Regions from separate parts of the Pseudoalteromonas sp. S3785 genome, predicted to be linked through region 1. Evidence: riboswitches for the same ligand, from Rfam matches in the RefSeq annotation. Region 1 holds a riboswitch; the other holds the start of a gene.
The links. Region 1 has a riboswitch for lysine ahead of lysC (lysine-sensitive aspartokinase 3). Riboswitches for the same ligand answer to the same signal wherever they lie in the genome.

Region 1 (13,710 bases):
TTCTGATTTATGCAAATAGGTGTAGCTAGCAATAAGTTTTGCAGAATCAAAGTGTTTAGTCGCTAAAAATTCAACCCCTGCAGTATCAATATCAACTGGGTTAGCAAAGCGCGCAGAGGTGGAGTCAAAATTAAAGGTCCAGTCGGTTAAGTTATTATCTTTTCGATAAAAAATAGCCGAGTTTAACTGCCAGCTTTGCTCTTCAAGTAGTAAGCCTAGCTCTAAGTTTGAAGTCGTTTCGCGCTCAAGGTTGTAGTTACTTCTAAATAACCCGCCAGAATCACTGCCGCCAATGGCTGTGTAGCCTGCAACTTGGCTTGCCTGCGCGTACGATAAATAAAGAGTGTGTGCTGTGCCGTCACTATTTTGGGTGTTTAAGGTTATATCACCAATGGCAGAAACTTTAGCATCATCGCGATTTGTATCATCATACGCAGCCCCTAAACGAAAGGTAAGTTGTTGGTTTTTTAGCGCTATTGTGTATTCAGGCAATATACTCAGCTTGTAATACTTTCGTGAGGTAAAGTTGTTTTCAAGTGTGGTTGATTCAATCGAGTCATCAATAAATTGTGCTGAGTAATTTATTGCCAGTGCATCGCTTTGTGCATGGCGGCCCGAAAGAGCAAGTGATTTAACTTCACTTTTATGAAACGCTTCAAATGCACTTGGGTTTTCACGCGAATAAATATAGTGATCGTCATGGGTACGGTAATATGCCGATACTTCAAAATTGCTGTTTTCAGCGTAATTTTGTTTGTGATTAACCATCCAAAGGCGGGTTTCTAAATCTTCTGTTTCGTTAACGCCAAAAGGGGTATATAAGTTAGGCCAGCCAAAAAACTTATCTTGCGAGCCATAAAATAAATCGGTTTGGCTATGCTCGCTTACTAATTGCAGGCGAGCTGAGGCGCGCGAAAAGTCATGGTCACCATTATCAATAGTGCCATCACTTTGCGAGTGAGAGTACTCACCTTCAAAGCCCAGGGTATAGTTAGCTAAGTTATCAAGTTGTGTGTTTTTAGCAGCGTGGATACTTTGCAGGTTAAAGTCGTTTGTGCCAGTACCAAGCGATACACTACCGCCAGTAATAATTGGTTTCCAACCAAACGAAACCGTACCTACAGAGCTGTTCATACCGTATAGTGCGTTATCGGCACCGGTTAAAACTGCTGGGCCGCTTAGCATTTGCGGTGCAATAGGTATTTCAGCAAAATAATGACCAGATTGCGGGTCAAGTAGGGTAGTACTGCCGACTCTAAAACCGGTATTTTCAAAAATTCCACCACGAATAGTTACATCAGCTTGCGCCTCAGCCATATTACGCGACTGTAAATCAACACGCGGGTCATACTCTAAATTAGAAATAGGCGAGTCAAATGTACCGACAGGCAGTTTATTCGCTGTAGGCGAAGCTTCAACCGTTATTTGCTCGATTGATGACTCATCAGGTAGCGTATTGGCATCAACAAATGGGGTAACGCTGCATAACAGTGCAGGTAATATAATGTGTGGTGTGCGGCTCATGTGTTTCTCGTCGTTTTTTATTTGTAGCGGCGGTTACAATTAATTTCAAAGCTTATATTTGAGCATGATAAAATAACTAAATGTAACAGCAGACATTTTGTGCGCGATTGTACATTAATTTGTTAATAACTGCATTTGATAACCATTCACACTTTTCTCATTAGGTAACATTTATAATGGATACTAAAGAACACAATACTATTTACATTGCTGGTGGCTGCCTGTGGGGTGTACAAGAGTTTATGAAACACTTACCAGGTGTAATAAGTACTGAAGCAGGGCGCGCTAATGGAACAAGCAAAACGACAGGTGGCGAATACGATGGTTATGCAGAATGCGTAAAGGTAATTTTTGACCCAAACGCCGTTAGCCTAAATAAGCTGTTTGACTACTTTTTTGAAATTATTGACCCATACAGTATTAATAAACAAGGAGATGACGTAGGCCCTAAATACCGCACTGGTATTTACAGTAAACACCAAAACCATTTAGACGCAGCAAGCAATTATATAAATAAGCGCAGTGATGCCGAAAAAGTTGTAGTAGGCGTTGAGAAGCTTACCAATTACGTACCAAGCGATGCAGAGCATCAAGACCGTTTAACCAACCACCCAGATGACTATTGCCATATACCCTTTGAGTTATTGTATAAATACAAAACGAGTTAATAAAAACTATTGTTTATTTTTTCTTTGAGCTTTTTTGCTTAGCTTTTTCTCTTTTTTACGCGGAAACATGTCTCTGCTTAGGTATGGTACTGCTAAAAAAAAGATCCCACATCCTAAGTAAAAAAGAAGGTTAAAAATATAAGCAAATGGAGAGATCGAGAAAAAATAAACCTCAGATTCAACACGATAATCTGTTGGTGTATGAACATAACCGTCGTATATAGATTTGACCGTTATTATTATCAGCAACAGCCCTAAAGCAAAAGAAAACAAGGAGAATGCTATTTGATTTAATAACATTCTGGTATTACTAATATTAGCGTATTTTATTTTTGGCTTCTTTTTTGTTTTTTTATTATTTGATTTCTTCATGTTTACCAAAAAAAGTAATAAGCATAGCTATAAATATTCCAACAAAGCCAACGGTTGAGAAAACCAAGCTATATTCACTTTTAATGCTGAAAATATTTAGCAGACTAGTTATTAACAAAAGTGATATTCCAGCAGCTTTTATAATTTCTAGTGTTTTATTCAAACGTATCCATGTTTGACAAGATGGGCACTCGACTTCAAAAAATATCCCTTTTTTATTAGTATTTTTTATATCTCTATTATTGATTTTATTCTGACAGCTAGGGCATGTAGGTTTCATTTTAATCCTTTATTTAACCTTTTTAATTTCTCTTAATACTTTAGAATCAATATAGCTTGATCTGCGGTTTACTGTAAATACCAGTATTTGGGAGTGATGTAAGTGTTTGTGCTCCTTTAGCTAATGTAAGACCTATTTATAAAGTAATTCTGCCAAAGCTATTATAGGAGGGCTTAAAATTTGAATTATAAGAAATCATAAGTAATTAGAGGCTGCGCTTCTCGCGCAAGCAAGCTTAGCGCCTACAAGTAAAGCTTAACCGATGTTTTGTAGACATGCAGCTTGCTGACGTGATGAGCACAGCTCGTAATTATTTAGCTCTGCAGCACCAAAATATACACGCATCAAAAAAGCTCACATATTGTGAGCTTTTAAAAGTTACTTAACGCCAATTTTAACTTACTGCTGCTTTTGCGGCGGGAAGTTGCTTAAAATATTAGTGACTGTTTCTTTAATTGACGCTTCGCGTTGCTCAGGCGATTGTTTTTTCTTTAAACGGCCTTCTTTTGCACCGCGCCATATCAGCTGGTTTGATTCGCGGTCAATAATATCAATCACTAACGTACCCACTTCGTATTCGCGGGCGCTAATATCGCGTTGAAAACCTGTACCCCAGTATCCCCAACGTGCGCCGTAGCCTACGTTAAAGCTGTCTACTTCAAGCTCTTTATCTACCGATGCATGGTAGTTAACTAATACGTCAGCTTGTGCGGCGTCAACTAGGGTCATACCTAATGTTTGGCTAAGTTCTTTATTAACAGCCGTACGTACGCGTTTTTCCATTAAACCGTTAATTTGGTAGTTTGTGGTGTCTTTGGTTAGGCTCGCGTTTTCTACCCAAGCAAATGTTTTAAAATTACTAAAGTTGGCTGATTTGTCGTAATCCCAATCTGGGGTTTGCGTACAGGCTGTAAGTAATGCCAGCGCTGCAACAATAAGTATATTTTTCATTACGTTTGCTCCAATAAAATGCGTTAATTTAAAATAACACACATGGTTTAAATGTGTATTAGTTTAACGTCCTATATTTTAGTTTAGTTAGTTTGCCTTAACGGCCAATTAACTGAGTTCAACTTCTATCCAGTCTTTTTCGTCTACCCAATTTTGTGCGCCATCCTTTACTGAACGAATAGGTACAATGTAATCACAGCTTACCTGCGGCTTAACCGAGGCAAAAATTGGCACAAAGCCAAAGCTCAATGCGGTTTCTATGATTGCTTTTTGGTTTTGCGGGTCGATATCGGCCGCTTCATCTATATAAATAGGTATACGGTAAAGGTTTTGTTCTTGATCGCTTAATAAGTAACGAATAAACAACATGCCACATAATAACTTAATGGTGATACGTGTGCCGTTTGAACCGGCTGAATCGATTTTTTCAAAGTGTTCGGTTTCGCCTGCGCGGTTTACCACTTCAAAACGAATGTCGAACAAATCAGTTAAGGTTAGGCCAGCTTTATCTGAGGCAAGTTTTATTAAGTGATCTTTCGCTTCGTTTACTGCGCTTTCGCTGTAGGGTTCCTGGCTTAATAAATCAAGGGTATCGCCTTGCTCAAACTGATGCGACGTGCTGATAATAGTATCAATACTATCAACCAGCATTTTGCGCGGTATCACGTTAATTTTAAACGCTTGAAGGTTAGAAATACGGTGCTGGCTTATGCCTTTATTAAAGCTATTCATTTCGCGACGAAGACGGTCTAAATCTTCACGCAAGCCTTTAATGGTTGCGGCTACTTCAGTCAGGGCTACGCGACCTTGGCGCTCAACAGCATCGCGTTCGTTATCAAGGTTATGAAACGCGCTAATCAACTTTTGGTATTTAGTAAATTCGTCGTTTTCGTTATCGAACTTAGTAATGCCTGCGTTATATACATGCAAATAGGTATTACGCACGTTTATGTCAAAATTGCGCAGCTCTTGGCAGTCTTTATTAAAGTGATGTACTAGGTCGCTTAAGTTATCAAAGTCGACTGTTATATCAATCATGTATGGGGTTACTTTCCCGCTGTATAAATCAAGCGTGTGGTCAATTCGCTCGCTTTTAACTTGGCGAAGGCGCTCGGTTTGGCGATTAATTTGCTCTTGTTTAGATTTAATTAACGAGCGTCTGTCTGCAATTGAACCACTATTTTTTTGAATATCTTGCAGGTAGTCGTCAACTTGTTCGCGCTCTGCTAATAATTGCTCTTTTAGCATGGCTTGCGCTTCTACCGACTGCTGCATTACCTCAAATTGCTCTAAGCGTTTAAGTGCGCTTTCTGCGCTCAATAGCTCATCATAAAGTGCATCTTTTTCTTTTTGTTTCTCTGCCACGTTGGCAGCTACTTCGCGCTGTTGTTTAAACTCTTTTAAGGAGCGTTCAAGCGCGTCTAATTGAGCGCTAAGCTGGGCTTTGTTTTCGCCGCTTTGCATTTGTACAGGCGAGAGTTTTTTAAGCTTAATGCTTGCCCCTGGAAGGGTTAGCACACCGCCTTTAACGTTTTCACTTAATAGCGATAAAAATTCCCCAAAGGCGTCTTCGTCATCAATGGTTATATCGCCCTGGCTGGTGGTTGCAAACGAGAGTAGGTCGGGATTTAAAATGCGCGATATTTCTTCTACTTCTTTGAGTGATAGGTCTTCGCGCATACGAGTAAACAAATTAAACTCAAGGTTTTTAAGCTGTAGTTTTAAACTTTTTATTTGTTTTTGGGTTTCGCTAATGCGGTAATCAAGCGTATGTAGGCTTTGCCCTTGTGCGCTGGTAATAGAGTGCGAAAGCGACTCGTAATCTTGCTTTAGTTGCGCAAGGTTTGCTTTAAGGGTGGCTTTATTTACCAGTTCAAACTCGCTTTTAAGGGCGCTGTAATCTAAAAACCATTGCTCAATTTGGGTTTGTTTGCGCTCTATATCGCGCGATTGCTGCACGTATAAGCTTTGCTTTTGTTCAAACTCGTGTTTTTCGTGCTCTATATCTTCAAGGGCAATGGCGAGTTCGCTTAGTTGCTCTTCTTGGTAGGTGTCAAAGTCTATTAGTGCTTGGTCAATTTTAGGTGCGTAAGCTGCTAACTTACCTTTAAGCACGGTTTGGTTTTCAAGCATTGATTCAAGCGCACTTATTGGCTCTTGCATTGATTCAAGCGCTTTTAATTCGCGTTTAGCGCGGTTTACTTTATCAAACGAGCGACGCCATACTTCATAAAAGTCCACTTTAGAGTTTGACATATGGCGCTCAAACACACGTAACATAAAGCGTTTAACATCGCTTGCGCCTAATTTGTGTAAGTTAAGAATACGCCTAAATATTTCTTTATAAATGGCGGAGTCTTGCACGTTATTAAGCGGGATCATTTTTAAATTAATGTCGCCGTCAAAGGGCGTTGCGCCACCGGTAAGTAGGGCGTTTAGCTCTTGTGCTTTTAGCTCTATTGGGTTGTAACCTTGCGTTTTTAAATGATTAAACAGCTTGGTAAACTTAATTATGGTATTACCTTGCGTGTACTGCGCTAAATCAAGTTTGCCCTGATAACAAAAGTACTGATGCGCATAACCGGCTATTTTACCAAGGCCTGCGACCCCAATTACGACCGAGCCATGAGGGAGGTTAGCTTCGAGTAAAATGTACGATTGATCCGATGAAAAATAAAATTTACGGGTTTCATCTAAATCATGGCCGTCCCATTCGGTTAGGCGCAAATCGTTTATTAGCGGAAATTGCAGGGCGTTAATAACCGAGCTTTTACCGGTATTGTTTGGCGCACAAATAGAGCTGCTTTTATCAAGTGGGATCACACACTTTGCATAGCCTGCGGTATTAAGTAGGGCGAGTTTACTCAGTCCGTATAGATTTTTCATTGCTCGTCCTCCGTAATGTAAGTTTCTTCATTTACTTCCATGAGTGCATCAATGTAACGGTGAATAGGCGCTTGTAGCATAAAGCCGCCTTCTACTTCGCGGGCAAGGCCTAAACGTACCATGCGCAGGTAAACGTCTTTTCGTAAATCTGAGCCCGAAAAGATCTCAAGCTGATCAAACAAATGTTTGTTAATTTGCACTAAGGTTTGCATCAGTTCTAAATCGTTTACTTCATCAAATAGGGCGCGCATTGGGTCTTTACCTGTATTGGCAAAGTGCTCAATTAAAATGTAAATGGTTAGCGCAATAGCACGGGATATTTTACCCATATTCGGTGTACTTTCGTCGCTGGCAAAATAGTAAAAGCCACGGCTGTCGTGTTTTAGATCGTGGCCCAGGGCGCTAAATAAGGCGCTGTAAGATTCTATGTGTTGGTCAAGTTCTTGCCACATTACGTTGTCTTGTTCGCAAATATGATAACCCGCGCCTAATTTTTTATTAATGGCTTGCAGGTGTGTTAGCTCGTCTAGGTTTATATGTGTCATGTGTTACTCGTCTGCCTGTGTATCTGGCTGAGGCGCTGAATTAAATGGGTATAACGAAAAATGTTGGCCGGCAATTTTTATGCGCGCTTTTTCATCGCTTTGGCTAATGTGAATTTCACTGTCGCTGACTAATTTTTGATATAAAAATAGCATTTCGTCGGCCTCTAACTCGGGGTAGCTTTCGTCTAAAAATTGCAGCAATGGCTGAGGCTTTTTACGCTTTTTATTGGAGCGTTTTGCAAAGGTTTTTTTAACATCGTGGTAATCAGGAATGTTTGGCGTTACAAACGCCGGTACGTCTTGTTGCTCTGGAAGCTGGTATTCTTCGTGTTCAAACTCTACCAAGCTTGCCATGTAGGCTACTATATGGCGATGTTGCCCAAGCGAGTAACGTTGCGCATCACTTACAAAGTTTGGTTGCACCGCACTTAGCATGTTATCTACGCCATTTTTACGCACCAGGCCAAGCACTTTTGCCGCTTGGCGGGTAATTAAATTATTACGGCGTAGCTCTTCGCGCAGTGGCATAAGCATATCGGCACTTTTACGTAAGCTTTCTCGGCCAATCAAATGCATTTCGAGTATACGGGTACGTAATTGCTCAAGCATGCGTTTGTCGTTGTAGGCCTTACCCGAGCGTTCAATGTGCTCTATTTGCTTACTTATTTGTTGCTCAATAAGTGTAAAGCAGGCATGAAAGTCGCCTCTAATATCGACCATTTCAAGCATGGGCTCTATGTATTCGTCAAAGGCCTCTATTACGGCTTTGTATCGCTTTTGCAAAGATTGCACAGCGTGATCAGATTTAGCCTGCTCAACAATATTTAATATGGCGTTTTCGTTGTGTGCGTAAAGCTTCATTATTTTACGCACCCGATCATCCATAATGCGGCTATAGCGGCGTAAATCGTCATAATCTTCCATGCTACCTGCGTTATCCAAACGGTTTCCTAGGCGCGCTAAATCATCCACTAAAACGCTAATTTCTTGTGCTAAGCCTAGGTGTTCTTCTTGTAATAAAAAGGTGGCAAAATCGGCTATTGCACGGTTAATTTCAAGCTGCGAAGACTTAGCCAATGGAATAAGTATATCTTGATTGAGCAAACGATTTGTTTCTTTGTATATGCGCTCGTTTGTCCACGTAGGCTGTTTTTGTTTAATAGCGTTTTGTACGTCTTTTAGGCTAAAGTCGGCCATTTTAAAACGTTTAAATAATAGCTCTAAAACACCCCAATGTTCGCTAAGGGTATTTAGCAGCTTTTTAGCTGGGATCATATGAGGTTACAACATCCTAGTATTTTATTATTGAGTTCTCAAAGTTGACTCATTATTACGTATTCTACCAGTAAATAGTATTCGTTTTTAAGACCATTTAATAATAGTTTTTGCATGAGGGCGGTGCTAAAATTCGCGCCGAAATTGGGCACGCACAAAGGAGTGATTTTTGTGTGTTCTTTAAAACTATATCAAAGGTTATTTAACTACCATGGTCCCCTCGATAATTTTAACCCTAATAGCGATTGCCTTCTTACTGATCGTTATAGAAGATATAATTCACGTAAATAAAGCTAAAACAACGCTATTTTTTGGCACGCTTTGTTGGATTATACTTTTTGTTAACCCTCTTCATGGGCAAAGCCCCACCGAAATTCAGCACCTTTTAAACGAAAACATACTAGAAATAGCCTCACTTTGGCTGTTTTTAATGGCCGCCATGACCTTTGTTGCGTATTTAAATTCTAAAGGGTTTATAGAAAACATAGTGCATCGGGTAATGCCTAAAAGCATTAGCGAGCGACAACTTATGTTTTTAGTGGGCGGGTTTGCTTTTTTGTTTTCGTCTATTTCTGACAACGTAACCGCTACCCTTATATCACTTGCTGTGGTTATGTCGTTACAGCTTGAAGCTAAAAAGCTGATTAAATACGCCACACTTATTGTGTTTGGGGTTAACTCTGGCGGTGTATCGTTAATAACCGGTGATGTAACCACCTTAATGATATTTTTAGATGGCAAAGTGTCTATTGCCAACTTATTACTGCTTATAGCGCCTGCGTTTATAAGTGTGATGTTACTAGCGCTTTTGCTCTCTATTGGTATGAAAGGGAAAATAGAGTTCCAAGGCTCGCAAAAAAAACGCATAGAAAAAACCGACATTACTATTGCCATTATATTTTTATCAACCGTGGTAAGTACGTTAACACTTAGCGTAATTTACAGCGTACCGCCGCTACTTACATTTTTATTTGGTTTGTCGGTTATGTTTTTAGTGGCGCAATTTTTAATGCGTAAAAAAGATATAAACAAAGACATAATAGACTTTGTGCGCGACATAGAATATGACACGCTACTGTTTTTCGTTGGGGTTTTATTATTGGTAGGGGCATTAAAAGAGATTGGCATTTTAAGTAAATTTACCGATTTATACGCAATAATGTCACCTGAGTACGCTAACTACTTAATGGGCATATTATCTGCAGGGGTTGATAATGTACCGCTTACCGCAGCCTTATTAAAAGCAGATATAGTAATGAGCCAACAGCATTGGTTGTCGTTTACCTATGCAACAGGGGTAGGTGGGTCAATGCTAATAATTGGTTCAGCAGCGGGTATAATTGCAATGAGCAAACTTAAAGCACTTACTTTTACTAGTTATTTTAAATTATCACTGCAATTATTAATTTGTTATACCGTAGGTTATACAGGCGCATATTTTATGGGTAGCTTTGTTTAATTTTACTATAAATGCTTGACACCTAGACGTCTAAACGATAACTTTCAAAGCCCCGCTAATTAGCGGGGCTTTGTTTTATTTAGCCAATGGTTAATAAAGCATTCAGAAGAGGTGCGATACTTAGGTATTTAATGGTAGGTGACGAACGCCCATAACCATTAAAGAGGGAAGTACTCGCCGAGGAAAACAAAGTTACGTCGACAATGTTTTTCGGTTTATGGGGCTGAATCCCCAAAACTGTCACCAACTTAGGTGGAGAGCTTCTGGCAGCGGACACATCAAATATATTCCTTTGCCAAGTTCTTCTTGTTTTTCAGCGGTCTGGATACCGCGAAAGGAGACGAAATGACTACCCAATCAGTGCCACAAACAGTATCAGGCGCAAAATCAGATTACATCGTTGCCAAATTTGGCGGAACCAGTGTTGCAAACTTTGAAGCGATGAGTCGTTGCAGCGAAATTATTGTTGCAGATAAAAGCGTACGTATTGTTGTTGTGAGCGCCAGTGCCGGCGTAACTAACCACTTAGTTGCATTGTGCAAACCCGACCTTAGTAAAGAACAACGCCAAGAGCACATAGATGGCGTATTGGCTATTCAGCAGGCTATTTTAGATGAGTTGTCGCTTGATGCCGATTTAGCCGTAGGCTTTAACGAAACATTAAAAGCATTCCAAACACTAGCCCTGGAAACACTCAATACAGATCAACAACATGATGAATTACTTAGCTTTGGTGAGCGCTTGTCGTCTTACTTATTTGCGCAAGTGCTGCGTTTAAAAGGCTTAAATGCTGACCGTTTTGATGTACGAAAAGTACTTAAAACCGATAGCCAGTTTGGTAAAGCAACACCTAATGTTAAAGCTACAGCGCAAGCGGCTAAAGAAGTATTAATTCCGCTACTAGATGAGCAAGTAATTGTGACTCAAGGTTTTGTGGGCAGGGATGAGTTTGGCCAAACAACCACGCTTGGCCGTGGTGGCTCAGATTACAGCGCAGCATTACTTGCAGAGGCAATCAACGCTAAAAGCGTACATATTTGGACCGATGTAGTGGGTATATTTAGCACCGACCCTCGTTTGTGTGCAAAAGCAACACCAATTGCCCGTTTAAGCTTTGACGAAGCCGCAGAAATGGCCACCTTTGGGGCAAAGGTTTTACACCCAGCCACTATTTTACCAGCCAGCCGTAGTCACATTAATGTATTTGTAGGCTCAAGCCGTGAGCCAGAGCGCGGTGGCACGTGGATTGAGCGCGAAAAATCTCAGCAGCCGGGTATACGCGCTGTAACGCAACGTAAAAACCAAATATTGCTTACTCTTAAAAGCCCTGAAATGCTATTAGCAAGTGGCTTTTTAGCCCGTGTATTTACCATTTTAAGTGAGTTTAATATATCGGTCGATTTAGTGACAACGTCAGAAATAAGCGTAGCGATTACCCTTGATAACGCGCCTAATGCCTCGCGCCCCGAGCTTGAGCAAGCGTGTTTAGATAAGCTTGCTGAATTTTGCCATGTATCGGTTGAAAATAACTTAACGTTAGTGGCGCTTATAGGCTCTGAAATACAGCTACGCCAGCACGAAATGAATTTAATGAATGTTCTAAAAGAGTTTAATATTCGTTTAATTTGCCACGGTGCAAGTAAGCACAACCTTTGCTTTTTAGTAGAGCAGGGCGAATCTGATACTGTAGTACAAGCAATACATAGCCGCTTATTAGAAAGCGCTGCCTAAGCTTATAAAGCCAAGTTATTAAGTATTTAAGTTATTAAATTATTGAGCAAAAAGCACCGCCAGTCGGTGCTTTTTTTATGTGCCACGCTTACATCAAATAGCGCATTGGCACACGCTATATTGTTGCTCGTTGCTACAAGGTTTTGCTGTGAGAACTCACTAAATACATTTGGGCTAAGCAATTGCGCTATAGGGCGGTTAGTTGCTTTAGCGAGCGCCTCTTTTAAAGTCCAAATTCTAAAGAATGTGTACGCTTGGTCCACAATAGCAGTAGGTGCGGTAATTAAGTCAATTTCAGCTTTATTGTAAAAATGTTTAGCGAGCTTTTCGAATGGGCGTTTTAAGCTTATTTTTTCAATATCAAACCCAAACTCTGTATTAGTAACATTAAGAGCTACACCCACTAAGCCATGTGAGTGCGAAATACACGTATTAATAACGCTGCGGTTTACATGGAGCTGAAGTTTTGAGCATTTTTCATTAAAGTGGGTGCTCATTTTATTAAGCGGTACGTGCGCGTATTGGGGCTGAGTATGCTTTGTAAGCTGCTTTAGCAATATACGCGATGCTAAATATTCTTGCTTTGCTTGCATGCGTTTACGGCGATTTATAACGCTTAGTTCAAATGGGCTTAGGTACTGGGTTAAATCGAGGTGTTCTACTTTAAGTGTGTTGGCATTAAACACTAAAATAGTATTGTTGCTACGGGGTAAATCGCTATAAAAAGAGGGAGCAATACTTAGGGTGTTTTTAAAAAAATGGTTAGTCATACACGCTTAAATTAAGAGAGTGCTGTAATAATGAGCGGTTAACAGCGCTTATTTATGCCAACAGCAATTTTATTACTCAGTTGGCATTAAATATGGTTTAATTCACAATAATCAAAGAATAACAGAATTTGTAGATGTATGGCACAAGTGCGTGATGGATTTCAAAGCCGTTTTGGTTTTGTTTTAGCCGCTGCAGGCGCAGCAGTGGGTTTAGGTAATATATGGGGTTTTCCTACGCAAGCGGCCAACCATGGTGGCGGTGCATTTTTATTGGTTTACTTTGTTGTTATATTTTTACTTGCGCTACCTGCGCTTTATACCGAGCTTTATTTAGGGCACCAAGCACAAGCAAACCCAGTAAAAGCATTAGGGAATGCGTGGCAAAATACCAACAAAAGAGTTGGGGCTGCGGCGGGGTATATAGGCCTTGCGGGCGCTGTGGTTATGCTTAGCTTTTATTCTATTGTAGCTGGGTGGATGCTTTCATACGCTATTGAACCCATAACGTCATTTTTAGGCTTTGATGGCGCTAGCGAGTTTTTACATAGCGACTCGGTACTGCGCAATTTTATATTTACCCCGCTTATGCTTATTTTAACCGCCAGCATTATTTTAAAAGGGGTTAAATCGGGTATTGAAACCTGGTCGCGCCGCTTAATGCCGTTACTATTAGTTTTATTGGTTGGTTTAATTGTTTATATAGCCAGCCTTGAGGGTGCAAGCGAAGGCTTTGCTGCGTATTTAATACCTGATTTTAGCCAAGTGCTCGACCCTAATTTAATTATTGCAGCTATGGGGCAGGCGTTTTTCTCACTCTCATTAGGTGTAGGTTGCATGATGATTTACGGCTCGTATTTACAGCCCGATGCTAACCTGCCAAAACTAACCGCAAGCGTTGCACTGCTTGATACCAGCGTGGCATTTTTAGCAGGCTTACTTATTGTGCCAGCAATTTACGTTGCACAACACAATGGGGTTGAGGTGTTTAGTGGCGGTAAACTAATTGGCGAAGGGCAGCTTATATTTGCTATTTTGCCAGAGCTATTTAGCACGATGGGTGAAATAGGTTTACTAATAGGCTTGTTGTTTTTTGTACTAATGTCGATTGCCTCGGTTACATCAACTATTTCAACCACCGAAATACCCGTTGCCTTTTTAGTCGAAAACCACCGCGTAGATCGTACTAAAGCCACGTGGGCTGTCAGTTTAATTGTGCTTGTATGCGCAAGTGCCATTATATTAAATTTTG
Region 2 (18,298 bases), on a different contig from region 1:
CCACGGCGAACACTGGTGCCACCTGGTACCATACGCACGCCATCTTCAGTGCTAAATTCTTGTGGTGCAAGGTTATGCTTATCTACAAAGCCACCTGCAAACTCAGTGTTAGTGCCATTTTTAAAGGCTTCTAAAATGCCTTGTTTTACTTCTACGTTAGCTTCCCATTGGCCGCTTTCGTTTTGTGATGCTGCGCGTACTGCGCCCGATTCTAAATTATTTAGTAGTTCTAACCAGCTCATTATAAAAACCTGTATTTAATGCCAAGATAAAATGGTGTCGTTTGCAGTGGTAATGCAATCGGTTTGCGTTAACTCAAGATGTGTTAAAGGTGGACGCAACAGTGGGCTATTTAAACGCCCTTGCTGGTGCATTAGCACTTTAACGGGAATAGGGTTTGCTACAGCAAATAGGCTATTGATAGCCTGGGTCCACTGAGCAAATAAATTGGGGTGTTGACCGCTCAGGCTGCGCTTTACAAACTCATGTGTTTGCAAGGGCCATGCATTGGCCGCAACCGAAACCAAGCCTTTTGCACCTGCTTGGGCAAAGTAGGGCATAAGTGCATCGTCGCCACTGTATAGCGCTAAATTAGGCGCGGCTTGTCGGTATGCTTCAAATTGGGTGATGTTGCCACTGGCTTCTTTTAACGCCCACAAGTTTGGGTGCGCTTTTAAGTTTTCAATGGTTTCGATAGGAATGCTTACACCGCTGCGTCCAGGTACGTTGTACAACATACACGGATGTGCGCTTTCGCTTAATAAGCTTTCGTACCAATGTGTTTGACCTACAGCACCTGGTTTAGCATAAAGCGGCGAGCCTAGTAAGTAACTGTGAATAGGTAGCTGATTACAATAGCTAACCCATTCTTTTTGTTGGGCTAAATTGCTACCGCCTACAGCAACCATAAGCGGTACACTGGGTTTTAATTGGCACACGTGCTCAACAATGCCTTGCTGCTCTTTAAGCGTAAGGGCTAAGCCTTCACCTGTGCTACCGAGCAGTAAAATACCGTTTTGTGCCGCTTCTTGTTCGCTAACAAGTGTTGTGAGCGTGTCGTAGTCAACATTACCTTGTTGATCAAACGGCGTAACAAGCGCTGTCCACAGTGCGTAGTCGTCTAAATTGAAGTTGTGAATCATCTCTTACGAACCTATAAGGTGTTCGAGATATTAAGGAGGCTGTATGATGTGAGCCGCATTAACGTCGTTCGAACAGTATTCGAAGAGCGAATGGGCTTAAAATAATAGGGCGCACGGCCTTATTATTTAAGACCAGAAGCTCTCCACCAAACTAATAAGCTGTTTTAAAACAGCTATTGGTGACAGTCGCTAGGATTCAACCTAGTCGCCCGAAGTAATTGCTTCGCAAAAGCGTTTACCTCTCGGCGGTATTCCCCTCACATATGCTCACTGGAGTTTGCGCTCCTAACATACGCTACCTGAATAACGCACCTCTTCTAGCCCTTTGTATTTTGTTTAACCGCAAAAGGTTTAACAAAATACAATTTAGATAGGGTAATTGCGGCGATTAAAACATTTTAGCCGTCTAGGTGTCAAGTTGCAGGATACAGATTAGTTCATCGAAAATGTGGGTGGTTACGTATTGGCTGCTTTTCTCGTAAACTAACCCTATGAGCAGTGATGAGGTATTTAATAAGTATGGAAAAATTTAGCGATATTTATAAGCGAGCTGTAGAGCGAAAAGGCTCTGAAAAAATGCTTAAGTTATTACTCGCAAAACCCTTATCTAAAAAAGCATTAAGCGCATTAAGTGACGACGATTGGCTTGAAGAATTTACCCGAAAAGTATTTCAAAGCGGGTTTTACTGGTCGGTAATAAACAGTAAATGGCCGGGTTTTAGAGAGGTTTTTTGGGAGTTTAGTGTTGATAAATTACTAATGATGCCGCCCGATATGCTAGAGCAAAAGGCAACGGATGAGCGCATTATTCGTAATTATAAAAAAGTGAAAACGATTCCTGAAAATGCTTACATGATCCACGAAATAGCTCAGGAACATGGCAGTTTTAGCAAGTTTATTGCTGAGTGGCCAACAGATAATATTATTGGCTTGTGGGCACATTTAAAAAAACAGGGCGCTCGATTAGGTGGAAATACCGGCCCGTATGCCCTAAGAGCGCTCGGTAAAGATACGTTTTTACTTTCACGAGACGTAGAAAGTTACCTAAGAGCACATAAAATTATTGATGGTGGGCTGCAAACTAAAAAATCACTCACTGCAGCGCAGGCATTTTTTAACGAAATGCAAAAGCAAAGTGGTTTAAGCCTGCAAGAACTTAGTTTAATTGTGGCCTATAGCGTTGGCGATAACCGAGTTGGCATACGCCAAAAGGCAGAGGATTAATAATGAAATTAGTGCCTAGATACAAAGACATAGCAGATAACTTTGCAATAGAGGATAACCCATCGAGTGTTGCTGCTCCGCAATTGCTATTGTGGAATGCATCGTTAGCTGAGAAATTTAATCTAGATGTTGAGCCGCAGCTACGTGCTAGCACTTTTGCAGGCAACGAGCCGCAATCTGTAAAGGCAGTGGCACTGGGTTATTCTGGGCATCAGTTTGGACACTTTTCACCACGTTTAGGTGATGGGCGAGCGCATTTGCTTGGTGCTATTAGCGACGATAAAAATCAGCTGTGGGATATTCAGTTAAAAGGCTCAGGGGCCACTCCTTTTTCAAGAGGAGGCGATGGACGATGTGCACTAGGCCCCGCTATCCGTGAGTATATTATGAGCGAAGCTATGCATGGCTTAGGGATTAAAACCACGCGGTGTTTGGCTGTTGTTGGCACAGGCGAAGCTGTTTATCGTAATCCACCGCAACCAGGCGCAATTGTGACTCGCTTAGCAAGTAGTCATATTCGCGTTGGCTCGTTTCAGTATTTAGCAACCCAAGGGGATGTAGAGGGATTAAAAAAACTAGCTGATCTAGCCATTGAACGCCATTACCCAAGTATTCAATCAGCAGGGGCTCAGCGCTATTTAGACTTTTTAGCAGCCGTTATAAATAGTCAGCTAGCGCTGGTTATTAGCTGGATGCGAGTGGGCTTTATTCATGGCGTTATGAATACTGATAATACCTTGATAAGCGGCGAAACTATCGACTACGGCCCGTGTGCAATGATGAATACCTTTGATTTTGATACCGTGTTTAGCTCAATTGATAAGCAAGGTCGGTATGCCTATGGTAATCAGCCAAATATTGTAAGTTGGAACTGCGCGCGTTTAGCCGAAAGCCTAATACCGCTGATAGATGAAGATGACGAACAAGCTGTAAGTTTAATGACGCCGCTAATTAATCAGTTTTCTACGTTATTTAACGAGCAATATAATCAAATGTGGGCACAAAAATTAGGCTTAGCAGGTTATAACGAAGACGATGTGGAGCTTGTAAGTAAGTTATTATTGTTATTCCAAGAGCATAAGCTCGATTATACCAATACCTTTGATGCCCTTACCGAGTCACTAAATGGTGGCAAAGTGCCAGATGAATTAACGCAATGGGCCCAGTTATGGCAAAAAAGGTGTGATGGAAACAGCTACAACCTAATGAGAGCGGCCAACCCAAGGGTTATTCCACGTAATCACATCGTCGAAGAAATCCTTGCACAATATAATCAATACGGCGAGAGCGATCTGCTAAGCGACTTCTTAACGGTGATGAGTAAGCCCTATGATAAAACAGCTAATTTAGCCCGCTTTCAAGAGACAGGTAAAGATGACAAGGGCTATCAAACTTTTTGCGGTACTTAAGTATTGTAATTAATTGTAAGTTTTTGATTATAAATAGTCATTTTTAAATAATGCAGTGTACAATGATTGAGCAGTTAGGCGCTCAATGGTATTGTGCGCATTCACGAACAGTAACTATTTATAAATTACCCTAATTTATTAATTGCAGATTAGGTAAAAATTTTTACTTAACCTACAATTGGTGGTTGGAATGCCTGTAGATCGTTGAAAAAATTTATAAACTTTATTTTTCGTTAAGTATCGATTAACAAAAGCTCGGGTAGTGTGTACAAAACTGGTTGAGCTAGTATTGATTAGCTACAATTTTCTAAGTTGTTAAAATGGGAAGAAAACAATGAAATTAAAATCACTTACAATTGCAATTGCGTTAGCTGCAACTAGCGCGTCTACATTCGCTGCTGATAAAGAAGAAGGTTTCTATATTGGTGCATTTGGTGACTACTATGATGCGTCATGGGAAAACATGCGCGCTCAAGCTGGCCTTGACGTAAACGAGTCAACTGGTTGGGGTGTAGAAGCAGGTTACCGTTTCAGCGATTACTGGAGCGCTCGCCTTGAGTATGCAGATATGGACTTTAACGCGTTCGATAAAGCTGCGGGCAATCGTAATAATATCGACGGCGAGCGTTACGGTATTGATGCACTTTACCACCTTGACGGCGGTCCTTTCTACGGTCTATTCGGTATTAAAGAAATGGACGTAGTAGATGACAACACATTCTTAAACGCAGGTGTTGGTTACCAACACTTTATTACTGATGGCTTTTTCGTAAACGCTGAAACTGCGGTATATCAAGGTCTTGATAAAGGTTACACAGATGTAGGCGCTAAAATTGGTATTAACTACTTATTTGGCCAAAATTCTATGCCTGCACAGCCGGTAGAACCAGCACCTACCACAGTGGTAGAGGTTCCTGTTGAACCTAAAGACAGCGATAACGATAACATCTTAGATAAAGATGATAAGTGTCCTAATACGCCAATGACAGACGCTGTTGATGGCGATGGCTGTACTTTATACGAAGACCGTGAAGTAACAACTAGCTTATTAGTTACTTTCCCACATGATTCTGCACAAGTTGGTCAACGTTACTTTGACGACATTGCATCAGTATCTGAGTTTTTAAAAGAGCACGAAGATACAACTGTACTACTTGAAGGCCACGCGTCAGCGGTAGGTAATGCAAACTACAACAAGATGCTTTCTAAAAAGCGTGCTGATGATGTAGCACAAGAGCTAATTAAAGATGGTATTGCTGAAGATCGCATTACAACTGTTGGTCTAGGTGAAGAACGTCTTAAAAATACAGCTAACACGAAAGAAGCTCACGCTGAAAACCGTCGTGTAGAAGCACATGTAAAATCTATTGAACGTGTAAAAGTTAAGCGTTAATAGTTACTTACTTTATTTTAAAAACCCAGCTTAGTGCTGGGTTTTTTATGCCTTTAAAACAGCATATGCAATATTAATCAGATTAAACAAGAATGATTATTACTTAACAAACATTCACGAAAATAGAATTTGCGCTCACCACTATTCATAATATTTATAGTCGGTATAATCAGTTGCTTAGCTGGATGGATTTTCATCTATACATAAAAGCTTTATAATCCCGCGTTAGAATACTATAAGTATTGGGTTACTTTTTTTGCGCATGAGGCGCTACCGAATACTTTCACGTCACCAAGAGGGCAATATTGTGCTACAAGAATATCGTAAACACGTAGAAGAACGTGCCGCGTTAGGTATCGTACCAGCGCCATTAGATGCTCAGCAAACGGCTGATCTTATTGAACTAATTAAAAACCCACCAGCGGGCGAAGAAGAGTTCATCTTAGATTTACTCGTCAACCGTGTACCACCAGGTGTTGATGATGCAGCATACATCAAAGCAGGCTTTTTAGCGGCAGTTGCTAAAGGCGAAGCACAATCTCCATTAGTATCTAAAGAAAAAGCAGCAGAATTATTAGGTACAATGCTAGGTGGTTACAACATCGCCCCAATGATTGAGCTACTTGATGACGAAACACTTGCGCCTATCGCTGTAAAAGGTCTATCAAACACATTATTAATGTTTGATGCATTTTACGACGTAGAAGAAAAAGCAAAAGCAGGTAATGAGCACGCTAAAAAGATTATCCAATCTTGGGCAGATGCAGAGTGGTTTACTAACAAGCCAGCCGTTGCTGAAAAAATCTCTGTTACAGTATTTAAAGTAACGGGTGAAACAAATACAGATGATTTATCACCTGCACCAGATGCATGGTCACGTCCAGATATTCCGCTTCATGCTTTAGCTATGCTGAAAAATGAGCGCGACGGTATTAACCCTGAAAAACCAGGTGAAGTTGGTCCAATTTCACAGTTAGAAGAGTTAAAAGCGAAAGGCTTACCGCTTGCATACGTAGGTGACGTTGTAGGTACGGGTTCTTCTCGTAAATCGGCAACCAACTCTGTGCTTTGGTTTATGGGCGATGACATCCCATACGTACCTAATAAGCGCGTGGGTGGTGTATGTTTAGGTAACAAAATTGCGCCTATTTTCTTCAACACAATGGAAGATTCGGGTGCGTTACCAATTGAGTTAAATGTTGATGAGTTCAATATGGGTGATCAAATTGATATTTACCCATACGAAGGTGTAGTTAAGCGCCACGGTACTGATGACGTTATCTCTACTTTTGAACTTAAATCAGACGTTATTTTAGATGAAGTACGTGCCGGCGGCCGTATTCCTCTAATCATTGGTCGTGGTCTAACAGACAAAGCACGTACCTCTTTAGGTTTAGGTGCGACTGACGTATTTAAAGTACCAGCAGTAACAGAAGTGTCTGATAAAGGCTTTACACTAGCGCAAAAAATGGTTGGTAAAGCATGTAACGTAGCAGGTATTCGCCCAGGCCAATACTGTGAGCCAAAAATGACCACTGTAGGTTCGCAAGATACTACAGGCCCTATGACACGTGATGAGCTTAAAGACTTAGCATGTTTAGGTTTCTCTGCAGATTTAACAATGCAGTCATTCTGTCATACCTCTGCTTACCCTAAACCAATTGACGTAAACACTCACCATACGCTTCCTGATTTCATCATGAACCGTGGCGGTGTTTCACTTCGCCCTGGCGACGGTGTAATTCACTCTTGGTTAAACCGTATGTTATTACCAGATACTGTAGGTACCGGTGGTGACTCACATACACGTTTCCCATTAGGTATTTCGTTCCCAGCGGGTTCAGGTGCAGTAGCGTTCGCAGCAGCAACAGGTGTTATGCCACTTGATATGCCTGAGTCTATTTTGGTTCGCTTTAAAGGTGAAATGCAGCCAGGTATCACTTTACGTGACCTCGTACACGCAATCCCTTACTACGGTATTAAGCAAGGCTTATTAACAGTAGAGAAAAAAGGTAAAATCAACGAATTCTCTGGTCGCGTACTAGAAATTGAAGGTGTTGAGCACTTAACTGTTGAGCAAGCGTTTGAATTATCAGATGCATCAGCAGAGCGTTCAGCAGCAGGTTGTACTGTTAAGCTTTCTAAAGAGTCTATCAGCGAATACCTTGAGTCTAACATTGTTATGCTTAAGTGGATGATCTCTGAAGGTTACGGCGATGTACGTACAATCGAGCGTCGTATTACTGCAATGCAAGAATGGTTAGCAAACCCAGAACTTATGGAAGCTGACGCTGATGCAGAGTACAAGCACGTTGTAGAAATCGACCTAGCAGAAATTAAAGAGCCAATCCTTTGTGCTCCAAATGACCCAGATGATGCGCGTTTACTTTCTGATGTTACTGGCGAGAAAATCGACGAAGTATTCATCGGTTCTTGTATGACTAACATTGGTCACTTCCGTGCTGCGGGTAAATTACTAGATGGCTTTACTGGTCGTATCCCAACGCAACTTTGGGTAGCTCCACCAACGAAGATGGATAAAGACCAACTAACTGACGAAGGTTACTACGGTATCTTTGGTCGTGTTGGTGCGCGTATCGAAACGCCAGGGTGTTCACTGTGTATGGGTAACCAAGCACGTGTTGCTGATAAAGCAACGGTTGTTTCTACCTCAACACGTAACTTCCCTAACCGTCTAGGTACAGGCGCAAATGTATTCTTAGCATCAGCTGAGCTTGCTGCTGTTGCGGCAATTTTAGGTAAATTACCTACACCTGCTGAGTACCAAGAATACGCAGAGAAAATCAATGCAACGGCTGCAGATACATACCGTTACTTGAACTTCCACCGTATGCCTCAGTACACTAAAAAAGCAGACAACGTAATTATTCAGCAAGCTGTATAATTTAAATCTGTTTTAAAAAACCCGCTTAGGCGGGTTTTTTTATTGGTTTAAATAAATTTTAATACTTTCAGCAGTTAAGCCCAAAAAATCAATAGTTGGAATAATAATCAGCAAATAAAGTTGATAATTAACAAAAAATGAACAACTATAAATGATAATAACATTTGTTAATGATTGAGGGAGCAATCAACAAGTATTTTCTTGCTCCGCATTAAATAACTATCGGAGCACATAATGGAAAATAAAAGTAACTGCCGATTAAAACTAATAGCGAGTACTGTGAGTGCGTGCTTTTTAGTATCAGGCTGTAGTTTTGATAAAGATGAGGATAGCGACGAAATTGTAAACTTAGCTCCCTCTGTAGCAATTTCTGGGCAAGGAGAAATACAAGAAAAAACCAGTTTTTCACTTACTGCCAGCGCTTTAGACATTGACGGGCAAATAGTGAATTATTATTGGCAGCACGATTCCACTTTAAACCTCAGCGCACAAAACCCAAACTCAAATGAAATCACTTATCTTTCACCCGACATTACAGAAGATGTAACCGTTAATTTTACAGTGACTGTAGAGGATAATGATGGAGCAACAACAAGCGCTACTCATCAAGTATTAATTAAACGCAACTCAACGGCCGTTACGCTTAATGGCTTAATCACCGATAATACAATTAGTTATGCAAGTGTAGAAATAATAATAGGTGATGAAGTTTATTCAGCGACAGCAGATGAAAATGGTGTCTACACAATAGTATTAGATGTCGATGAAGCCCTAGAACAAACCCTAGTAAAAGTTAAAGCTAAAGGGCGGGATGATTTAAATCCTGGGGTTGAATTTATCTCTCAGCTTAGCTCTGTTAAAAAGTTAGCTACGCAGGCAGGTGATGATGGCATTTTAGACAGCGATGAAAACTTTGGCGTTAACACTACTAACGTGACAACAGCAGAGTATGCACTGATTGTAAGAGGCGGTGATGAACCGACAAGTGAAGATGAGCTAGATAATGCACTTTTAAATGTTGATGCAGATGAAAAAGTACAGCTGGCGAGCCTGATTAAAATTATTGTAGATAACCCTAATTACGAGCTGCCTGAGGGCGTAGAGAGCACTCTAGATTTAGTAACTAACGAAGAAGCAGCAGAGCAGTTTGAAGAGGACGTTAATGAGCAAGATCCCGATTTAATAGAGCAAACAAAAACCGAAATTAAAGAAGATGAAGATTTAGTAACAGGCTCAAAAGAGCCGTTGGTTGGTGAATATATAATTAATTCTCCGCGTTATTATGCAAATCCCGCTAGCCACTTAACCTTAAACGAAAATGGCACTGGTCACTATCATGCAGTTACGGGTAGCTCAGTAACGTGGGAAGAAGTAAGTGGTAAAATTGAAGTTAATTTACAGTCTCCTGTACTTATTAATAAATACTCCCAAGTCGAAGACGATGTTGAAACTGTTTATGATGAGCATTTAAATTCATTCTCGTTGCAAGTACTCGGCGAAAACGATGTTTTTAAAACAATAGATATTAAAAGTGATATTACAGTCTACGAAAACAGCATTGAAGCGCGTAACAAACAAGAAATACAAACCACCAACCTTATTCTTAAAAGTAAAACCTTAAGTTTGACCGTCGAAGATATTGTCGGTGAGTGGGAAATGGAGCGAACAGAAAGCCGTAATTTCATTAGCCACCTAGAGACTATTGCTTTTTACGAGGATGGTACAGGCGTTGTTTTAAGTGATAATTCGGCCCCGTTTGAGTGGGAGCTGACTAATAATAAATTACAAGTGACCTATGATGAAGACGGTAGCGTTGGAACAACAAATTTTTGGTTTACTAAAGATCTAAAAGCAGGCTATCAGCTAGTTTCATTAGATACTACATCAGCCGACCCAGCTGATAGCCAATATGGCTTAATGATAAAAAGAGAAGCGGTGTCTTTATCGAATGACGATTTAGTTGGGCGTTGGCAAGGCTTTGTTGGTACGGCACAACTTTATGATATGAACGTGTTTGCCGATGGCACAATAATGTTAGGGCTCGGCACAACGTCTTACCAAGGGGTTTTTGAGGATGGAAAACTAACTAGGCGCCGCTATGAATATAATGGCTATACTGTGAGCAGTTGTGAAGGGTTCGATGAAACCTGTTACTTAAGCGGCGAAGTAACCCATGACATCATTGCAGTAGAAGACAGTCAATATTACTTACTAAGAGAGTTCAAATGGTTTTCTCCTGACGGGGATATGTATGATATCCAAAAAGGTTTACTTATTTATCAGTACAGTAAAGAACTAAGCTATTCTGAGTTTACGCCCTACTTATTACAAAGCAATTTTAATCTTTATAAAAGTACTGGCGAGCAAGTAATAGAAGATCGAATCAGGGTAAATTACGATGACGGCTCATTTACGATAACAATCGATGGTATCGAGTATGAAGCGCAGTTAAATGAAGGTGTCATTGAATATCAAAAAAATTCGCAAACATGGCTTTTTGAAATTGTTAGTGGTGATGGTGAAACATACACTATTTGTAATTACCAACAAGGTAGTAGCTGTACACAGAACGATAAAACAGTCTATCAATCTAAAAACCCACGAGTGACTTTAACAGCTGTATCTAATGATTTTGGTCAACTACAGCCAGCAGTTCAAGAGGTGCCTTTTGCTCAGCTGGTCGGTTTTAATATAGCGCCTAATGAGGGCTATGAAGTTGACTCAATAGAGGGATGCGAAGGTTATATTGAGGGAGAATATTATATTGCCTTTAGTGGACACAGTGACTGCGAAATTAATGCGACCTTTGTGGAAAAGCCAGAAACAATATCAGGGCAATTTTTAATTAATAATCCTGATTACTTTACCTCTACCTCGTTCAAATTAGAGCTTAATGAAAATGAAGAGGGCGCATTTACTGGCAATAACCAGGTTGCGATCACTTGGTCTAAATATTTTGACGAAATTAGAGTTTATTTTTCTGATGAGTATGTATTAAATGAAAGTGTTGCGTATGAAGTTGAAAATGGCACTCAAGTAGAAGTTAGACGTAAAGATGTAATGACCAGTATTGTACTAAAGGAACGTTTCGATTTAGGTAACGGCTGGTACCAAATGACGCAAAGTTTAAGTAAGTTTCGTAACGAGGAACTAGTTGAAGAGTGGCACAGTGATAGCTATGTTAAGTTATTTGATTCAGTAGTGCCTCAAATTGATTTAACCTCAAGCGATTTGGTTGGTAGTTGGTCGTTAGATATCCCATCTGAAAGTACCGTTAAGGAATTACTGCTAAATGATGATGGAACAGGTAGCGTAGTCGATACTATAGATGAAGCGCAAACAGAAAGCTTTTCTTGGCAGCAAACAGCAGTAGGACTTAAAATTACGACTTCTGATAGCGTTGAAGATATCTATATTACTAAGGATATAGACCTTGGCTATCAAGTAATTATGCAAAGCCAGTATGAAGATGAAAAGCAAATAAATGTTGCCATAATGGTAAGGCAAGAAGAGCAAGAAATTACCCCGAGTAACTTTACTGGGCGTCATTTATTTAAAGAAGGCCATGACTTAGAGACCATTTGGGATGAGCTACAAATATATGAAGATGGCCAAGTGTTCTTCACCTTTTTTACAAGCTCCATTCAAGGTGAGTTTAAAGAAGGAAACTTTAGTCGAAGCAGAAAGTATGACCAACTAACAGGAACATACGGCTCCGATTGTGATTTGACTTTAGAGACGTGTTTGATTGACTTCACAATGGATTATAGGCTTATTAATCGCAATGATGACTACCAAGTGGTTGAGCGTGTATCTAGAGCTTTTGATACAAATACGGGAGAAGAAAATTTTTCTTATGCGTCACTTTACTTTGAGAACTATATTGAAAATACAAGGGCTGATAAGTTTTATGAGCATGAAATCCCTTTTGAAATTTACGAGCACAGTGGTGAGAACTTCGTAAAGTGGGGAGTTTACTATGTGGATGGGTACGAGCTTTGGAAAAACGATATTAAAGTTACATCACTTGAATTACTCGAAGGTAAGTTTACCTACGAGCAAGACGGTCAAAGCAAGGTGATTGAATTTATTTCAAATGATCGTGATGAGATAGTGCTTTGTGAGTATTTACAAGGTACAGCATGTCAAAGTCAAGAAGAGGTGACCTTTACGATTTTTGAGCCAAGGTATGATGTTACAGTTTATTCAGATGGTAATGGTGTAGTAAATAACGGCGTTGAAAACTACACAAGCTTTCATGGCGATACGTTAACTTTTAATATTTCTGCAAATGCAGGCTATAAATTAGAGTCTATAAGCGGGTGTGATGGCGTTTTAGAAGACAATACATACACGGTTCATTATTTGGCGCAAAGCTGCGATATTAATATCGCATTTGAACTAATGGAGTGAATACGCTCTATAGTTTCGGGCTAAAATTAGAGCGGTGATTAAATTTAATAAATTGGCTACGCAGTGTAGCCAATTTTTTTGAATTAAATTTTCAATAAACTAGAGTTTTAGATCTTAAAATTTAACTTTTAATCTTTTACATCCCAATTTATGCTCAGAAAATCCTCCACACATGCATTAAAATCTCTTTTAATATTCTCATTATTTTAAGCGAGATTTTATGACTGCATTAAACAACCAGAATTTACTGCAACTACGTTTTATTAACCAAGCAAATATTGATTTGGTTAAGCCTTCTTTTGATAACCTACCTGCGAATCCATATGCAGATGGTGAATTTCGTAAGCGTCGTTACTCGGTAATTAAATTTCAAAATGGTGAGCTAAAACTACAAGCTGCCAAAGCATTTGTTCAAGACGATTCTATCAATACCTTTCAGGGTAATGTTGAGCGTACTTATGAAAACTTAGAGCAAAGCTTACTTGAGTCAGAAGGTATGAAAAGCATTGTAAGTGAGTTTTGTGAGCTTACCGGCATTGATGAAGGCCGTGATATTGAAATACATCAATTTAGAATGCTTGCTATTGATAGCGATACGCCAGCGGCACCTGAAGGCGTGCACCAAGATGGCTTTGACCATGTTTGTGTGTGTGGTGTTTCTCACGAAAACCTAGAAGGCGGTGAGCTGCTAGTATACGAACACAAGCAAGCCGAACCGTGTTTTAAAATGGAAATTAAAGACGGCATGTTTGCACTAATAAACGACCGTCAAGTTTGGCACAATGCAACGCCAATGAACAAAGTAGATGCAAGCAAGCCAGGTTACCTGGATTGTTTTGTACTTACCTCTTAAGGAGTGCTCATGAACATAGCGCAATTACGTGAGCAGTTTCCTGCATTAATACAAACTGTTGATGGTAAATCGCCAATATTTTTAGATGGTCCAGGTGGCTCTCAAGTACCTCAGTCTGTTCTAAATGAAATGACTGCTTATTTAGGGCATTACAACTCAAACTTAGGCGGTGCGTTTTTTTCAAGTGATAAAACCGTTGAGTTAATGGCCAATGCGCGCCAAGCAGCGGCCGACTTACTGAATGCGCCAAGTGCACAAAATATAGTGTTTGGCCCTAACATGACCAGCCTTACCTTTAGCTTTAGTCGCGCTATTTCGCGTGATTGGCAAGCCGGTGATGAGATTATTGTGACTAACGCTGATCACTTCTCAAATGTATCGTCATGGCAGCAAGCAGCGCAAGATAAAGGCGTTAAAGTTCAAACAGCTTTAATTAACGAGGCTGATTGCAGCTTAGATATGGCGCAGTTTGCAAGCTTATTAAACAGAAATACTAAACTAGTGGCTGTTACTTATGCTTCAAATACCACAGGTTCTATTAACGATATAAAACGTATTATAGAGCTTGCTCATGCTGTAGGCGCATTAGTGTACGTTGATGCCGTGCATTATGCACCGCATGAGCTTGTTGACGTGCAGGCCCTAGATTGCGACTTTTTGGCCTGTTCAGCGTATAAGTTTTTTGGCCCTCACTTAGGCATGGTGTACGGTAAAACGCAGCATCTTGAAGGTTTTACGCCTTACAAAGTAGAACCAGCTAAAGATGTAGCACCAGGCAGATGGGAAACAGGCACGCAAAGCTTTGAAGCGTTAGCTGGTTTTATTGCCGCTGTAGATTACATTGCTGCAATTAGCGAACTTGACGACAGCCATACACGCCGTGAAAAGTTAACTGCGGCGTTTGCTAAAACAAAGCAGCACGAAATGGCGCTGAGTGAGTACTTTTTAACGCGTTTAGTAAATTACCCGCGTATTAAGCTATTTGGCATTGATGACCTTGAGCGCTTAAACGGACGTACGCCTACATTTGCTTTAACCTTTGAAGGGTTAGAGCCGCGTGAGGTGTCTGAGTTTTTAGGCAAACAGCATATTTGTGTGTGGGATGGTAATTTTTATGCACAAGGCTTATGTAAGCAATTAGGTGTGCTTGATAAAGGCGGTGTAGTGCGTATTGGTTGTATGCATTATAACACTACCGAAGAGCTAGATAAGTTATTTGATTTATTTGATGAGCTATTGGGCTAAAGCCTTATCCAGCAAGTATTTTAAAAGCCATAAGTAAAAACCTTATGGCTTTTTTATTGGTTGATTACTTAGGAGCTAGCTCTTAGGTGTACCGTATATGTGCTCTGCACGATTAAATAGCACCCATGACGTTAATATATATTTATCGTTCGAAACCGGCTTATTACCTCGATGGGTGTGCGTAAAGTAGCCAGGGGCAATGACCATAGTGCCTTTTTTAGGCGCAATTTTACGTTTTTGATAATAAAACTCTGTTTCGCCACCTTCCTCTACATCGTTTAAATAAAACATAAATAATAATACACGGTGCAGCGCTTCATTATGTTGTAGTTGTGGATACACTTCACTATGCCAGTAAGGGTAGCCGCCTTTATTTATTTCGTACTTTTGCGCCTGAATGTTCCCAAGTCTAAATATTTGCTGTACCAGCACAGAGAGTTGGGGTTTGCCCACTTCGTCAAAGTTATCCTGTGTTAAATCCACCACATCCCCCGTTTTTGGGTGGTAAACTTTTAAGCCAAATACGCCAATTAACATAAAAAAGTGGGCTTCTACATAGTTAAAAACATGCTGTGCAGTGGTTTGCTGAATATGCTTTAATTGTTGTGCGTATTCTGGGTAAGCGTTTAGTTGTAGGTCGTGGCTGTCTTTCTTTTTTAAGTCCACACCACCAGAAGTTACACCTTGTTTTACATGCGGGCTGTTAGAGAATGTGGTAATAAAATTATCGCAAAAATCATCGCTTAACGCGTTATCAATAACGTGGATAAAGTCCGTCATGATTTACCTTTTTATTTAGTTATTATTTGGATTTTTATGTTTATTGAAAAAGTGATGCCGCGCTTTAGCGAAACAGATGCACTCGGACACATTAACAATACCGTACTACCAGTATGGTTTGAAGCCGCACGTGTCCCTATTTTTAAATTTTTTACTCCCGATCTAAACCCACACGACTGGAAACTGATCATCGCTAAAATAGAAGCATCGTTTGTAGGGGAGTTATTTTATGGCCACGAAGTCACTGTCAAAACCTCTGTAGAGCATATAGGAAATAGCTCTTTTACCATTAAGCAAGAGGCGTGGCAGCAAGGTAAATGCTGTGTTGTGGGTAAAACGGTATTAGTGCGTTATAACTTTAAAAACAAAGCTAAGCAAAATTTAAGTGAGGCAGAAGTCGCAGCACTTAACGAGCACCTAATTTAACTAGGTGTATGTACTCCACGCAACGAGGAGCGGTTATGTAAACCACAAGCGACAGCTGTAAATTTTTATAGCTGTTTTTTTAACGTATTTTGATTGAGTTACGCTCCTCACTTATATACTATTTATATTATATATTGTTGCACCGCTATAACAGGTACTGTTGAGCAGGTAGTTTATGGAGAATGAATGTGGCATCTACAACTGGCAATAAACCGTTAGAGGTGATAACGCTTAGCGATGGTAATAGCTTAACTGCGGAAATATTGCCATTTGGCGCTATTATCAAAAGCATAAAGTTTAATAACCAAGAGATGACGCTCGCAGTGAGCGACCCACAGTATTATTTAGAAAACCCATTTTATTTAGGTGCAACAGTCGGGCGCTACGCAAATCGTATTGAAAACGCACATTTTGTATTATCAGGCACAGAGTACCAACTTAAAGCAAATAATGGCCCAAATAGCTTACATGGCGGCGAAAAAGGCTTTAATAAAGTACTGTGGCAAGTCACTAAACAAAACAGTAATGAAGTGGAGCTTTATTATTGCTCGGCAGATGGTGAAGAAGGCTTTCCTGGTCAATTACACGTTTGGCAAACCATAACCGCTTGTAACGGTGAGCTTATACTTTCTTATAAAGCCAAAACCGATAAAGAAACCCTCGTTAACTTTACCAACCACTGCTATTTTAATCTTGAAGGCAGTGAGAGTATTAACGATCACCTGCTGCAAATAAATACCGCAACCTATTTACCTATCGATAGTAACAGCATACCGCTTGCCCATCATGAAGATGGTTCGGGCAGTTGTTTTGATTTTACCAACCCTAAGCGCATTGGCGATGCATTGTGTGCACAGCATGCGCAACTTAATGCCGGCAGTGGCTTTGATCATTGCTATATTTTTAGTGGTGACAGCCGCTTAAAAACTATGGCTATATTAACCTCGCCACACACGGGTGTTAATTTAACCCTTAAAAGTACCCAACCTGGTATGCAGCTTTATACAGCAAATTTTGTAGGCTCCCCGTTTAAAGCCCGCCAGGCCGTATGCTTAGAGGCACAAAACTGGCCTAATGCAGCAAACAGAAGCGATTTCCCTAAAGCTAATTTATTGCCGGATGAAGAATATTCTCAGCAAATAATTTTTTCATTTACACAATAACGTACTAATTCCACTGTTAAATTAAAGAAAACAAAAAGAAAAATACACGTAACAAAAAGATAGCCATAATTAAGGAAAAGGTTGCACTTTTGCTCAATTTAAAGTATTTATATTATAAATAGTATTTGAAGCTATACACACCGCACAACAACAAAATGACTACACACAATCAGGAGTTTTTAAAAAATGATAATTAACAATAAGTTATCGTTCAACAGGAAAACCGCACTCAGTATTGCTATTACAGGCATATTGGCAAGCGGTAACGTTGCAGCTCAAGGCGCTGAAGGCGACACACCGACAGTAGATAAGGATGTTGAGGTTATCGCAGTAACGGGTATTCGCAGCAGCTTACGTTCATCAATGTTAGATAAAAAAGCATCTAATGTTGTAACCGATGGGATTAAAGCAGAAGATCTTGGTAAATTTCCTGATTTAAACGTCGCAGAGTCTTTGCAACGTATCACAGGTGTAGCCATTGACCGTAGTGGTGGTGAAGGGCAAGCAGTAACCATTCGTGGTTTTGGTCCACAATTTAATACGGTCCTTGTAAATGGTCGTCAAATTGCAACAGACAGCGCGGGTCGTGAATTTAACTTTGATGTATTAGCAGCAGATCAAATCACCGGTGCAGATATTTATAAAAGTAACAGTGCAACGCTTCAAGAAGGTGGCATTGGGGGTACGGTTAACGTAACCACAGCCCGTCCATTCGATTTTGGTGGCTTACACGTAATTGGTTCAGTAAAAGGTATGTACGAAAGCCTTTCTGAAGAAGTATCGCCATCGGCTTCATTTTTAGTAAGTAATACGTTTAACGACGACAAGCTTGGTGTGCTTTTTGCCATCACTAACCAACAACGTAAGCTGCAAAACAACCAAATTTTAACGGCGGGTTGGCGCGGTGGACAAACAATTTCAAACCCACAAGATGGCGTGTTATACGACAATGCATACATCCCACGTAACTGGGACCAAGTTGTAGATGAGCAAGACCGCGAACGTACCAATGCAAGCTTAGTATTACAATATGCACCGTCTGACGATATTACTATTACCGTAGATGGTTTAATTTCAAAATTTGAAGTGGACTCATCAGTGCGCGATTTAGCGTCTTGGTTTGAACCAGACCGCGTAGGTAGCGCAACAATCGACCCAGAAACGGGCACCTTGCTTACCTTTACGCAAGAAGTAGGTTTAGGTAACGCCAGTGGCAACCCAGCAACCGACTTTGTATCGCACACACGTAACTCGCGTGATGTAACTAACAAAGCGTTTGGCGTTAACGTTGACTGGCAAGTAAACGAGTCATTAAAAGCAAAATTTGACGTGTCTCGCTCAACAG

Region 2: it holds a riboswitch for lysine, as region 1 does, so the genes downstream of both, dapA (4-hydroxy-tetrahydrodipicolinate synthase) here and lysC (lysine-sensitive aspartokinase 3) in region 1, are expected to answer to the same signal.

Annotation. Positions count from the first base shown of each region.
Region 1 is NZ_PNCT01000088.1:639-14,348, forward strand. It holds gene CWC17_RS17595 (TonB-dependent receptor plug domain-containing protein) at 1-1,524, opposite strand, end outside; gene CWC17_RS17600 (peptide-methionine (S)-S-oxide reductase) at 1,701-2,192, shown strand; gene CWC17_RS17605 (hypothetical protein) at 2,199-2,564, opposite strand; gene CWC17_RS17610 (hypothetical protein) at 2,548-2,844, opposite strand; gene CWC17_RS17615 (DUF4136 domain-containing protein) at 3,244-3,795, opposite strand; gene CWC17_RS17620 (Mks condensin complex protein MksF) at 3,904-6,681, opposite strand; gene CWC17_RS17625 (condensin complex protein MksE) at 6,678-7,226, opposite strand; gene CWC17_RS17630 (MksB family condensin complex protein) at 7,230-8,501, opposite strand; gene nhaD (sodium:proton antiporter NhaD) at 8,713-9,960, shown strand; lysine riboswitch at 10,059-10,231, shown strand; gene lysC (lysine-sensitive aspartokinase 3) at 10,306-11,691, shown strand; gene CWC17_RS17645 (4'-phosphopantetheinyl transferase family protein) at 11,718-12,461, opposite strand; gene CWC17_RS17650 (sodium-dependent transporter) at 12,600-13,710, shown strand, end outside.
Region 2 is NZ_PNCT01000011.1:65,079-83,376, reverse strand. It holds gene CWC17_RS03815 (2,3,4,5-tetrahydropyridine-2,6-dicarboxylate N-succinyltransferase) at 1-242, opposite strand, end outside; gene dapA (4-hydroxy-tetrahydrodipicolinate synthase) at 258-1,142, opposite strand; lysine riboswitch at 1,271-1,467, opposite strand; gene CWC17_RS03805 (DNA-3-methyladenine glycosylase I) at 1,662-2,366, shown strand; gene CWC17_RS03800 (protein adenylyltransferase SelO) at 2,369-3,775, shown strand; gene CWC17_RS03795 (OmpA family protein) at 4,110-5,168, shown strand; gene acnB (bifunctional aconitate hydratase 2/2-methylisocitrate dehydratase) at 5,476-8,073, shown strand; gene CWC17_RS03785 (PKD domain-containing protein) at 8,308-12,486, shown strand; gene CWC17_RS03780 (2OG-Fe dioxygenase family protein) at 12,707-13,339, shown strand; gene CWC17_RS03775 (cysteine desulfurase-like protein) at 13,349-14,584, shown strand; gene CWC17_RS03770 (2OG-Fe(II) oxygenase) at 14,660-15,364, opposite strand; gene CWC17_RS03765 (acyl-CoA thioesterase) at 15,401-15,790, shown strand; gene CWC17_RS03760 (aldose epimerase family protein) at 15,979-16,953, shown strand; gene CWC17_RS03755 (TonB-dependent receptor) at 17,140-18,298, shown strand, end outside.